DNA from 2 places in the Absicoccus sp. genome. Region 2 is predicted to be linked to the other one. Evidence: a T-box and tRNA genes for the amino acid it is inferred to sense, from the RefSeq annotation. Region 2 holds a T-box; the other holds one or more tRNA genes.
The links. A T-box is a leader RNA that pairs with one kind of tRNA and senses whether it is charged. The one in region 2 lies ahead of lysS (lysine--tRNA ligase), so its partner is inferred to be a tRNA-Lys.
Positions count from the first base shown of each region.

Region 1: it has a tRNA-Lys gene. The T-box ahead of lysS (lysine--tRNA ligase) is inferred to sense a tRNA for this amino acid. The anticodon was not compared.

Region 1 is NZ_JAXDRQ010000070.1:12,270-19,033, forward strand. Features, by position in the region: gene SOS22_RS10780 (aminopeptidase) at 1-717, opposite strand, end outside; gene SOS22_RS10785 (hypothetical protein) at 759-899, opposite strand; gene feoB (ferrous iron transport protein B) at 915-3,035, opposite strand; gene SOS22_RS10795 (FeoA family protein) at 3,047-3,265, opposite strand; gene SOS22_RS10800 (FeoA family protein) at 3,279-3,488, opposite strand; gene rplT (50S ribosomal protein L20) at 3,641-3,997, opposite strand; gene rpmI (50S ribosomal protein L35) at 4,022-4,216, opposite strand; gene infC (translation initiation factor IF-3) at 4,230-4,784, opposite strand; tRNA gene SOS22_RS10820 (tRNA-Lys) at 4,986-5,061, opposite strand; gene SOS22_RS10825 (cold-shock protein) at 5,244-5,450, shown strand; gene SOS22_RS10830 (dihydrofolate reductase) at 5,519-6,004, opposite strand; gene thyA (thymidylate synthase) at 6,015-6,764, opposite strand, start outside.
Region 2 is NZ_JAXDRQ010000058.1:7,693-14,456, reverse strand. Features, by position in the region: gene nadC (carboxylating nicotinate-nucleotide diphosphorylase) at 1-616, shown strand, start outside; gene SOS22_RS08560 (transcription repressor NadR) at 627-1,172, shown strand; gene mnmE (tRNA uridine-5-carboxymethylaminomethyl(34) synthesis GTPase MnmE) at 1,200-2,528, opposite strand; gene SOS22_RS08550 (L-threonylcarbamoyladenylate synthase) at 2,566-3,168, shown strand; T-box leader at 3,197-3,405, shown strand; gene lysS (lysine--tRNA ligase) at 3,444-5,354, shown strand; gene SOS22_RS08540 (pyridoxamine 5'-phosphate oxidase family protein) at 5,468-5,863, opposite strand; gene SOS22_RS08535 (winged helix-turn-helix transcriptional regulator) at 5,973-6,317, shown strand; gene SOS22_RS08530 (M48 family metallopeptidase) at 6,551-6,764, shown strand, end outside.

The sequences.
Region 1 (6,764 bases), on a different contig from region 2:
TTCTTCCGTGGGAATATTCGCAAAATAAGAAGTTCCATCGATGAGCAAACTATTTCCACCCGCAAATCGATAGTGTTCTGGCAATTCCACCATAAGATCCGTTCCTAAATGGTTTCTATAGTGTAAAGATCGAAGCTCTAAAGAATTGATCCAATTCACTCGCTTTTCAAATTGCTGTTTACGTTTTTCCCATGTATCGACCGGATCTTTTTCATCCACATGGCAAATCCGCAAAATATCTTGCCATAGACGATGGGTATCTTCATGTCCATAAATTTGTTTTGACCAGGATCGGGTCGCAACAGCAGCCACACACCATTGACAATGCATAAAATCCAATTGATGACGATAAAAAGCCGTATCTTTTCGAAAGGCCTTTCGATAATTCGTGAACTTTTTTGGATCCACATCCTTCATCAAATTGGGATCATCGCCAACCAAATACAAGTAACAAGCTCCTTTCTTGGCGGTTTGATTGTAAAGATCCGATACATAGGATGGCACTTTTTCCACATCATCCGCATAAAGATAACGATGATGTGAAATGATCTCATCGCGATAGCGAACGATCACATCTTTGGCTCCTGCACGAAACGCTTCTTGAGATAGAGCCTCAACAAAGGAATACACTTCCACAGGAGCTTGGATAACCACAATTTGATTTCTTTTTACATGGAGTCCTACTTGAATCAATAATTTTGCATAATTTTCAAACATATTACTATTCTACCTGAAAAAAGCGTGCACACGCACGCTTTTTACTTATTTTGACAATGTGGACAAGAACCAGAAGAACAAGAATCCTTTGTATCACAACATCCAGTTCCCGTTTTTCGCATATGACGAACCGCAAAATAGATTAGGATCACAAGGATAGCGCCAACAATAAACGTAGACATATGTTTCCTCCTTCATTAAACATTTTCAACAACCGTATCTTCTTTTGGCTTTGGTTGTGGTCGTACAACTAAATAAATACAGATAGCCAATAAGATCAGAGCAACCACGGTCCAGAAACCAAATTGACCACCAAAGAACAACCAGTTACCCAATTGATAACCAATCAAAGCAACGACCCAACCTAAGATAAGTTGGAAACAAATGCAGTAAACACCCCAAGCTTTTGAACCCATTTCTCGCATCATCGTACTCATTGCGGCAATGCAAGGTGGGTTGAACAAGTTCAACAACATATAACTGAAAGCACCCATTGCCGTAAACAAACCAGCTACTTTTGCTTGTCCACCAGCCAATACAACGATCGTGCTGGCAGCCAATTCTTTTGCGGATAAAGCAACCAAGACAGATACGCCGCCTTCCCAGTTACCAAATCCAAGAGGAGCAAAGATTGGGGCAATGAATTGGCCAATACTACGCAAGATTGAGCGAGACAGATCCATAGATTCTGGATCTAAGTATTGTAATGACCAACTATAGGACATCAAGAACCAAACAATGACAGATACCGCAAATATAATGGTTCCAGCTTTGATGATAAAGTGTTTACCACGATCAACAACACGTAATAAGACCGTCTTGGCTTGAGGAAGATGATAGGCTGGTAATTCCATGACGAATGGTGCCGTTTCACCCGCAAATCGTGCAGTCTTTTTCAAGGCAATTCCGGAACAAATAATGATGATCCAAGATAAGAACAACATGCCCACCGCAATATAAGGATTACCGCGGAAAAAGACACTTGTGACCATACCAATGATTTCCGTTTTTGCCGAACATGGAATAAACGTACACAACATAATTGTCATACGACGATCTTTTTCATTCTCGATCGTACGTGTAGCCATGATGGCCGGCACACCACATCCCGATCCAATCAACATCGGAATAAAGCTCTTGCCGGATAACCCAAAACGACGGAAGATACGGTCCATGACAAAGGCAATACGTGACATATATCCACAATCTTCCAAGATGGCCAGGAAGAAGAAGATCAATAAGATTTGAGGAACAAAACCTAATACGGTTCCAACACCACCGATGATACCATCAACAATTAAATGTTGCAGCCAAGTCGCTACTCCAATCGAAGTCAAGAAATTGGTTACGGCATTTGGTACGATTTCACCAAATAAAACATCATTCGTCCAATCGGTCATCCATGTACCTAAGGTAGTGACCGAAATATAATAAACAAACCACATGATGATCGCAAAAATAGGCAAAGCTAAGATTCGATTGGTCACGATCTTATCAATTTTATCCGATACACTCAATTCCCCTTTTTTACGTTTCTTCTTTACACAAGTTTGAATGATCTTGGTAATATAATCATACCGCTGACCGGTGATGATACTTTCCGCATCATCATCCATTTCTTTTTCACAATCGATGATATGACTTTCTACATGGTCTAAGATAGCAGGATCCAAATGCATTTCTTGGATGGCTTTTTCATCTCGTTCAAAGACCTTAACAGCCGCCCAGCGAAGTCCGGCATGGCCCACCGTCGATTCGATGGATTCTTCAATATGCGCCAAAGCATGCTCGACCGATCCGGTAAATACATGAGGATTTTTGATGGAAGGACGCATTTTCGCAAGTTGTATCGCTGCTTCAGCGACTTCCATCGATCCTTCACTCCGTAAAGCCGATAAGGACATCACTTTACATCCCAACTCTTTTTCTAGTCCTTTTAAATCAATTTCGTCTCCATTTTTCTTGACCAAATCAATCATATTAATGGCTAAAACCATAGGAATATCCAATTCCAATAATTGTGTGGTTAGATATAAGTTACGCTCAATATTTGTTCCATCCACAATATTGATCAATGCATTGGGTCGTTCATTCACAAGATATTGTCTTGCCACCACTTCTTCCATACTATATGGCGATAAGGAATAAATACCTGGTAAATCTTGAATGGTCACATCCTCGTGAGCACGAAGTTGACCTTCCTTTTTTTCAACGGTTACACCTGGCCAGTTTCCTACATACTGACTGCTCCCCGTTAAATCATTAAATAGGGTCGTTTTCCCACTATTTGGATTTCCCGCTAAAGCTATCTTCATCATCTATTTCCTTCCTATTCCACTTCGATCCATTCAGCTTCCGACTTACGAATGGATAATTCATATCCGCGCACCGTCAATTCGATGGGATCGCCTAAAGGGGCTACTTTGCGAACAAAAATTTCTACACCCTTGACAATGCCCATATCCATGATGCGACGTTTTGTAGCGCCTTTTCCAGTGATCTTTTTAACGGTCACACTCGTTCCTACTGGTATTTGATTTAGTGTCATATATCTTCCCTTCCTATACCATCACTCGACGCGCAAGTGAAGTATCTATGGCAACACGAACATTTTTTACTTCAACGATCAAATTTCCATCAATACTTTGGATGACTTGTACTTCGGCTCCTTCCACAAATCCCAAATTTGCTAGATGCTTACGCATTTGATCATTGCCTGTAACTCGTTTCACAATATATACCGTATTTATATCGGCAAGTGATAATGGCATATCCTACCTCCATAGATATATTCTTTCTAACATAGTTAGTATATAGCAACTCGAATAGTTAGTCAAATCTATCTTAGATACAACTAATTTTATTATAATAATCTAATTACATAGCTAAAAAAAAACACCCACATCAAGTGAGTGTCCCTTTCTTAGTTTAAAGCAGCTTTTGCTTCTTCACAAATCTTTGTGAAGCTTTCTGCATCATGGATAGCCATTTCGCTTAACATCTTACGATTGATTTCGATATTCGCTAATTTCAATCCATGCATTAAACGAGAATAAGATAAACCATTCATACGAGCAGCGGCATTGATACGAGCAATCCAGATCTTACGCATGTTTCCTTTTAACTTGCGACGATCATTGAATGCATATTTGAAAGAATGCATTACCTGTTCATTTGCCGTTTTGTATAATGTATGTTTTGAACCAAAATATCCTTTGGCAAGTTTTAATACGCGCTTTCTACGAGCACGAGTAACAGTTCCACCTTTAACTCTAGCCATTCTATTTTCCTCCTCTATTTAAAATTACTTTTGTAACATATTTTTAATACGTTTGTAGTCTGTAGCATGTACCGTTGTAGGTTTTGCCAAATGACGTCTTTGTTTCTTTGTTTTACCGTGGAAACGGTGAGATGTATAGGCATGTGATCTCTTTAATTTTCCTGAACCTGTCTTCTTTACTCGTTTGGCAAGTCCTCTATGAGTTTTCATCTTAGGCATAATTTGCTCCTCCTTACTTCTGCGTCTTCTTAGGCGATAAAGTGACTGACATTGTATTTCCTTCCAACTTAGGACGCTTCTCTACGTTGGCAATATCCGAACACGCCTCCATGAATTTATCCATGGTATTTCGTCCAGTTTCCTGACGCGTAATCATTCTTCCGCGGAATCGCATATCAATCTTTACTTTCATCCCCGCTTCAAGCCATTTTCTCGCATGACGTAACTTCGTTTGAAAATCATGTTCCTCCACCACTGGTGATAAACGCAATGACTTAATTTCAACAACATGTTGTTTGCGCTTTGCTTCTTTTTCCTTCTTCTGCTGCTCAAAATGATATCGACCATAGTCTAATATCTTGCAAACAGGCGGCTTAGCTTTTGGCGCCACACATAACAAATCTAAATTTTGACTCGCTGCAATACTTTGTGCTTTTCTTTTAGACATGACGCCCAATTGTTCACCATCAGCACCAATGACACGAACTTCTTTGAATGGAATCTTGTCATTAAATAAATCATGATTCACATTATTTGGGGCTACTTTACGATTACGGATATCCGACACCTACCTTCTATTCATAAAAAATGGGCACGACAAACGTACCCATTCTAACTTAAGCAATTTCATGAATTGGCTTAAACCCATGTATCCAAATACATCAGGTGAGAAGAGGTACTTCTATCTTTCCATTCCTTACTCGAAGATATTACCACATGTTCAATGTCATGTAAAGAAAAAAAGCTCGAAATTCGAGCTTATTTACAATGGTGGATCCTTGGGGATTCGAACCCCAGACCCACTGATTAAGAGTCAGTTGCTCTGCCAGCTGAGCTAAGGATCCATGTGATTGCTTAGGTATATTAACATGATTTCCTACTTCATGCAAATATTTTTTTCAATGCTTAAAAAAAATCGAATTGATACATTTATTTTTTTCTATATTTGAATTATAATCTAACCATGGGGGAGTACCTTTCCATTTTCCTTAGAAAAAAAGGAAAGTTAGTATTAGGAGATGTAATTATGTTAACAGGCAAAGTAAAATGGTTTAATACCGAAAAAGGATATGGATTCATCATTGATGCCGATGGCAAAGATGTTTTTGTCCATTATTCTTCCATTCAAGCCGATGGCTTCAAAAATCTAGAAGAAGGTCAAACCGTATCCTATGATTTAGTCGAAACAGATCGTGGACCACAAGCCAATAACGTAAAAGTTATCGGCGAATAGTCGCTTTTTATTCAGTTTTGATTGTTCGTTTATCCTTCCCCCTTAAAAAAGGAGAGCCTTTCGCTCTCCTATATTTTTTGCTTTGTATACTTCACAATTTGATAAGTCAGATCATTTTCTTCCTCTTCTTCTAGAATGGTTTTGGTATATAAAGAAGAATCAAACATCGGAAAATAAACATCGGCATCTTCTGCATCTTGAATGTGAGTCAACAACAATTCATCCGCATAAGGCAACATCTGTGCATAGATTTGTGCCCCACCAATCACATAAACATCCACATTCTTATCTTTATAAGCTTGAATAAACGCATCAATGGTTGCAAATACTTCAACTTCTGGTTCCACCAATGGATCCGAACGCGAAATCACAATGTGATGACGACCCGGCAATAAATGCGGCAACGACTCATACGTTTTTCGCCCCATCAAAACAATATGTCCTTTTGTGGTTTGACGAAAAAACTGCATATCTCCCTTCAAATGCCAAATCAAATCATTATTTTTTCCAAGTTCATAATTTTTGCCAATCGCAGCAATCTCAATTAATTTCATTTTCCTCCTTTTATTGGGATATTGGAAAAGAAATCTTTCCCATATGTTGATAATTTAATAATTTGATATCGGTAATATCCTTGCTATGATCAAAATCATAGAAATTCTTGATATCCGGATTTAACCATAATTTTGGAGCCGGCAACGATTCCTTGGTAGAATAGCGCTCCAATTGTTCTTTGATCCCATCTACTTGATTTACATAAATATGCGCATCTTTGATAGACCAGCTCATCGTGCCTGGTTGCAAGCCTGTGACTTGGGCTAACATGCACAACAATACCGCGTATTGAGTGACATTGAATGGCAATCCCAATGGTACATCGCAACTTCGCTGATGTACCCACACATTCAATTTACCATCTGTGATATCCCATTCACTCGACCAAACACAGCTTGGTAAAACGGCAGTATCTAAATATTCATCTTGCCATAAAGATAAGACACGACGACGATCATCCGGTGTATGGATTAAACTATCGATCAAACGATCCATCAACCCCATTTTTTTAACGATATAACCATAGGCCGTACCAATGGTATGTGCATATTTTGGATTAAAATGCTTCAAGACCTTACCCGTTTTTTGATCTTTCCAATCACCGTTTTCATCGATTTCCCATAAATCCCAAATGTGAACATTTCGTTCTTGTAGCCATCGCACATCATTGGACTGTACTTGATAAATCCATAACATTTCTAAGACGGCTTGTCGAATAAATAATTGTTTTGTCGTTAAAATAGGAAATTCTTCCCCTAC
Region 2 (6,764 bases):
GATTCATGATCAACAAGTACTCGCTCATGTAACGGGTGATATTCGCGTTTTATTATCTGGAGAGAGAACGGCTTTGAATTTTTTACAACGAATGAGTGGAATCGCGACGTATACACATCAGATGGCAAAGTTATTAGAGGGAACGTCCATTCAACTGTTGGATACACGAAAGACAACACCAAATATGCGCATTTTTGAAAAATATGCGGTTAAAGTTGGCGGTGGTCATAATCATCGGTATAATTTATCTGATGGTGTGATGTTGAAGGATAATCATATCGATGCGGCTGGTGGTGTTTCACAAGCCATTCAAATGGCAAGGGCTTATGCGCCATTTGTCCGCAAAATTGAAGTCGAAGTAGAAAATTTAGACATGGTCAAAGAAGCGGTATCAGCTGGAGCAGATATCATCATGTTAGATAATATGGATCATGATACGATGGTGCAAGCAATCGAGTTGATTGACAAAAAAGCGAAGATCGAGATTTCGGGAAATGTGACCAAAGAAAATATCGATCGGATCAAAGATCTTGCGGTTGATTATATTTCAAGTGGCGCTTTAACGCATTCATCTCCCATCTTGGATGTATCACTAAAACATTTGCACGCATTGTAGGAGGTATAAAATGACGGGAAAACAACGAAGAGAAGAAATTATTCACATTTTATCGAAACAAGAACAGCCATACTCTGGTACTTTATTGGCTAAACAACTTCATGTTTCTCGTCAAGTTGTCGTCCAGGATATTGCGTTATTACGAGCTGAAAATAGGCAGATCTTATCAACGAATAAGGGGTATCTTCTCTTGGCTGAAAATGATACGACTCGTGTATTTAAGGTGCATCACACCAATGAACAAGCTCGCGATGAGATGAATCTAATCGTTGATCTGGGTGGCAAAATTGAAGATGTGTTTGTGTATCATCGTGTCTATGGTGTATTGAAGGCACCGTTGAATATTAAATCACGACGTGATGTGGATCGGTATTTACGAGAAATTGAATTGGGAAATTCGACATTATTATTGAATGTGACGGCTGGTTATCATTATCATACGATATCTGCTGAAGATCAAAAGACCTTAGATTTGATTCAAACAGAATTAGATCATGCCGGTTTCTTAGCGCCTCTACAAGATTATGAACCCGTTGATTTTTGGAAAGAGCACTAAAAAAGTTCTCAACAACGAGAACTTTTTTTATTTACCTAAACAGAATTTAGAAAATAGTGTATCGATAAGGTCTTCCCGATGGACTTCTCCAAAGATTTCTTTTAGATGATCATGGGCGGATTGAATATCGATTTCAACCAAATCGGGTTCCACGCCCATTTCCATGGCTGCTTTGGCATGCAACATATCTTGTTTGGCTTGTTGGATCAGACCGATTTGGCGTTCACTCGATAATAAGGGATGTTCATTGACAACATTGGTTTCAAATAATTGTTTCATGGCATCCAATAAGGAATCAATTTCATGATTTTGAGCCGAGATCCAAATACCCTCACTATGTGTTTCCAACTTGTCTTTTTTATTGTAGACAATGAGGCGTGTCTTTTCTTTTGTTTGGTCTAATAATTTTTGATCTTCCGCATCCAATGGTTTGGAACCATCCAATACGACGATTACTAGTTGTGCTTGTTTCAATTTTTCTTGGGTTTTTTGAATACCAATTTGTTCAATTTGATCTGTCGAGGCATGCAAACCAGCGGTATCGATCAAATTAAATTGTGCGGATCCAATATGAATTTGGCCTTCCACTAAATCACGGGTGGTTCCGGCAATATCGGTCACAATGGCTTTATCTTCTTCCAATAAGGCATTTAATAATGAGCTTTTACCTACATTAGGCTTACCCACTAAGATCGTATCGATTCCTTTTTTCGCTAATTGACCACTTTGAGCACGGGCAAGGATCGCATCGATTTTTTCAAGCCATGTCTTGGTCATGGGCAATAATTCTTCGGTGGTTAATTGGGCGACATCTTCATATTCCGGATAATCAATATTCACTTCAATTTGAGCAATGATATTTAATAAATCTTCAATCAATGGTTTGATCAATTCCGCGATACTGCCACGAATGCCTTGGATGGCCATGTTGGAGGCGGTATCATTGGTGGCTTCGATCATATCTTCAACCGCTTCGGCTTGTGATAGATCAATGCGGCCATGGTAAAAAGCACGTTGGGTAAATTCTCCTGGTTTTGCCATTTGCGCGCCATGACTTAAGACCATGGTCAATATTTTACGAGTGATGAAAACACCGCCATGGCAATTGATTTCGACAATGTCTTCGCGTGTATATGTTTTGGGTGCTCGAAAAATAGAAACCAATACTTCATCGACGGGTTGTTTATTTTCATCAATGATATAGCCATAATGCATGGTATAGGATTTGGCCTTTGTGATGTCTTTATTAAAAATAGATTGAACGATGGATATCGCATCTTCACCGGAAACGCGGACGATCGAGATGGCGCCCGGTGCCAGTGCCGTCGATATCGCAGCAATAGTTGTATCAAACATGTCTTTATTTTATCATAGATAAAAAGAGGTTTACAGTATGAAGATATATACACAATTCGATGCACAAAAGGTGGCCGATGCCTTTTTGGCCCATGATGTTTTAGCGATTCCAACCGATACGGTTTATGGTGTAGGTGTTATTTATGGAAGTTTAGAAGATCTTTCACGATTAAAACATGCCAAACATCGACCAGAAACCAAGCCCATTCCAATGATGGTCGCTACGGTTTCGCAAATGCAACAAATTGCGCAAGTGGATGCGCGTACAGAAAAGCTCATTGATGCTTTTTTACCGGGACCATTGACTTTGATCCTGCCTTTAAAAGAAGGTGTTGCCAAAGAATATACGAATGGGAAGGATACCGTCGCTGTTCGTATACCGGATGCACCGTTTATTTTAAATGTGATCCAGCGATTGAATAAACCATTATTGGTTAGTAGTGCGAATATTTCAGGGCATCCTGCAGCGATTACTTTTGATCAGGCCAAAGAAAATCTACCCAATATCGATGGAATTGTACAAGGACAATGTCAGCAAGGTATGGCAAGTACGATCGTGGATTGTACAAAAGAGCAGTTAGCTATATTACGAGAAGGACCTATTTCACTTTCGGAATTAGAAAACGCAATCTCTGATTGACAAAGTGGATTTGGTTTTGTACGATACCCATAAGGCTATGAAAAGGACGAGTACCTATCAAGAATGGTCTAGAGAACTCTTGGCTGGTGGAAAAGAGGACAGGATGATGGGGAATAAAACCTTGGAGCTGCTTGTTGTTCCTGCATTAAAGGAAGCACTGTTTAGTGACAGTGGCAGAGGTTTAGAAAGTGATTTCTAGACAAAATAGGGTGGTAACACGAACATTTCGTCCCTTGGATGAGATGTTCTTTTTTTATGAGTGAAAAGGAGAAGACATGAAACAGAAACTTACGCAACAAGAACAAGTGCGTCGTCAAAAGATGCAAGATTTGATCGATATGGGCATTGATCCATTTGGTCGTCGTTTTGATCGTGATGCCCGTTGTGGTCAAATTAGTGAAGAATATGATCGATATACCAAGGAAGAACTAGAAAAATTAGATGTACATGTAACGATTGCTGGTCGTATCATGCGCAAACGTCGTCAAGGAAAAGCCGGATTTATGAATATCCAAGATGTGACCGGAGATATCCAGATCTATGTTCGTAAAGATGAATTGGGCGATGAAATGTATGAAATCTTTAAGAAAAACGATATTGGAGATATTGTTGGCATTGAAGGTACCGTCATGAAGACCGATCATGGCCAATTGTCGGTACGTGCCAAGGAATACACGCATTTATCGAAGTCTTTGCGTCCTTTGCCAGAAAAATTCCATGGCTTGCAAGATACAGAAGAGCGATATCGTCGTCGTTATGTGGATTTGATCATGAATCCAGAAGCAAAGAAAATTGCGCTCACAAGACCAAGAATCATTCGAGCAATCCAAGAATATTTGGATGATCAAGGCTTGATGGAAGTGGAAACACCGGTTCTACAACCAATTCTAGGTGGAGCAGCTGCTCGTCCATTTGTGACCCATCACAATGCTTTGAACATGGATTTCTATTTACGAATTGCCACAGAATTGCCATTAAAACGCTTGATCGTTGGTGGTTTGGAAGGTGTGTATGAAATTGGTCGTTTGTTCCGAAATGAAGGAATGGATGCCACCCATAATCCGGAATTCACAACGGTTGAAGCTTATGTCGCGTATAGTGATTTACATGGCATGATGGATCTAATTGAAGGCATGTTCCGTTTTGTCTCTGAAAAAGTATTAGGTACCAATGTGATCACCTATCAAGGAACACAATTGGATCTTAGCCAGCCATTCAAACGAATCACGATGTGTGATGCCGTAAAAGAAAAGACGGGTATTGATTTTAAACAAGAGATGTCATTTGAAGCGGCGAAGCAATTGGCGGTTGAACATGGTATTGAATTGGAACAGAAACACAATTCCGTTGGACATATCATTTCCTTATTCTTTGAAAAATATTGTGAAGAAACCATTGAACAACCAACGTTTGTCTATGAATATCCAATTGAGATCAGTCCATTGGCTAAAAAGAATGCAGATGATCCTCGTTTTACGGATCGTTATGAATTGTTCATTTGTGGGCATGAATATGCCAATGCTTTCTCGGAATTGAACGATCCAATCGATCAAAAAGAACGTTTTGAAAAACAATTGGAACTTCGTGATCTAGGTGACGATGAAGCCAATGAAGTGGATACTGATTATGTAGAAGCTTTGGAGTATGGTATGCCACCAACAGGTGGTGTTGGTTTAGGAATTGATCGTTTTGTGATGTTGCTGACCGACCAAAGAACCATTCGCGAAGTTTTGTTATTCCCTCATATGAAATTGGTGGGAGATTCCAAGGCGGCCAAGCGTGCCAATACGCCTGCACCTGAAGAAAAGATTGATTTCTCAAAGGTAGAAGTTGAACCTTTATTCAAAGATTTCGTTGATTTCGAAACATTCAGTAAGAGTGATTTTAGAGCCGTTAAGGTCAAAGAATGTATTGCCGTGCCAAAGTCAAAGAAATTGTTGCAGTTCACCTTGGATGACGGAACCGGTACCGATCGAACGATCTTAAGTGGTATTCATGCTTATTATGAGCCAGAAGAACTTGTTGGTAAGACACTCATTGCCATTACGAACCTTCCCCCTCGTGCGATGATGGGTATTGATTCTTGTGGTATGTTACTCAGTGCCATCCATAAAGAAGCAGGTGAAGAAAAGTTACATCTATTGATCATAGATGATCATATTCCAGCTGGAGCAAAACTGTATTAAATCAAACATACCCGGAAATATTTGTATTTCTGGGTGTTTTCTTTCATCGTGGGATCATACAAAAAGAACTCTGCTTAAAATGCAGAGCTCTTTTAACTTTCAAGGTATCCTTTTTAAAGTTTGATGACTTCGGGGTCGGCATGAAAAGAATAGATGGTTGCGGTTGCATGTTCAAAGTAAAAGACAGTCATTAAGTTGTCATCTACCGTATACATGCTGCTTAGTGAAGCTGTGTTATCATTCATCATTGCCACGCGAGCTTCTTTACGTGTATCTTCTTTAACTTCACCTTCTACTCGAATCCAAGTGCCTTTGTACATGCCGCAAATTTCCACCTTACCATTGGCTTTCATTTGTTGGTATACCTTCTTTTGGTTGTTTGTGACAATATATAGTTTTCCTTCAAATTCACAAACAGCACCAAAAGGACGTACATGAGGTTGACCATTTTCTTCTGTGGCAAGATAGAAAGTGCCACAAGATTTTAAATATTCAATGATTTTGTTCATTATGAAAACTCCTGTTCGTTTTTACTGTTTATGTGTATAATTATAAAGACAGGAATCAAAATAACAAGTACGATATTTATTGATACTAGTATCAGAAAGGAACGTGTATATGGAAAAACCAGAATTATTTGGTATATGTCCTTATGTAACGGCCCAAAAGGTCTTGACGGGGAAGTGGTCCATCTACATCATGTATTTGCTTTCCGACGGTCCCGTACGATTTAATGAGTTGCAACGACGAATGCCGGAAGAAATGACGCATACAACATTATCGCGGCAATTAAAGGTACTCGAAAGAGAGGGATTGATCGTCCGAAAAGAATATCAACAAATTCCACCAAAAGTGGAATATAGTTTAAGTGAGATCGGGATCAAGTTCAAAGAAGTGTTGTCGGTGTTAGAAGAATGGGGAAATGAGTATATCCAGTATCTTCATACGAGGAAGGATATATAAAAAGGATCTGTTCATGATTTGTGAACAAATCCTTTTTGTAATTGGGCTGCTTGTTGCAGCCATATGCCATCAATTACAATTCTACATGTTAATACATTTTTTTGCGTTAATCAAACATTATTTTTTGAAAAACATCTATATGTTTATTTTTGATGTATAAGTATCTATATAAAATGAACAAAGAATTAATGCTTGCATGTGCTGTTGTATCCTAGAAAAATGGAGATTTATATATGTTGTTGAAAATGATATTGATCGTGTTTTTAGTCATTGCGTTTGGTTGGCAAAGATGGATATCTTATCTTACTTGGAAACAAAGGGATAAACCACTGCCCAAAGTAGTTTCTGATATTTATACACCCACTCGTTATGCCCAGTTTCTATCCTATAAGAAAGAATATGCCAAAATGTCTTTTTGGGTACGATTGGGAACCTTAGCTTTGAATA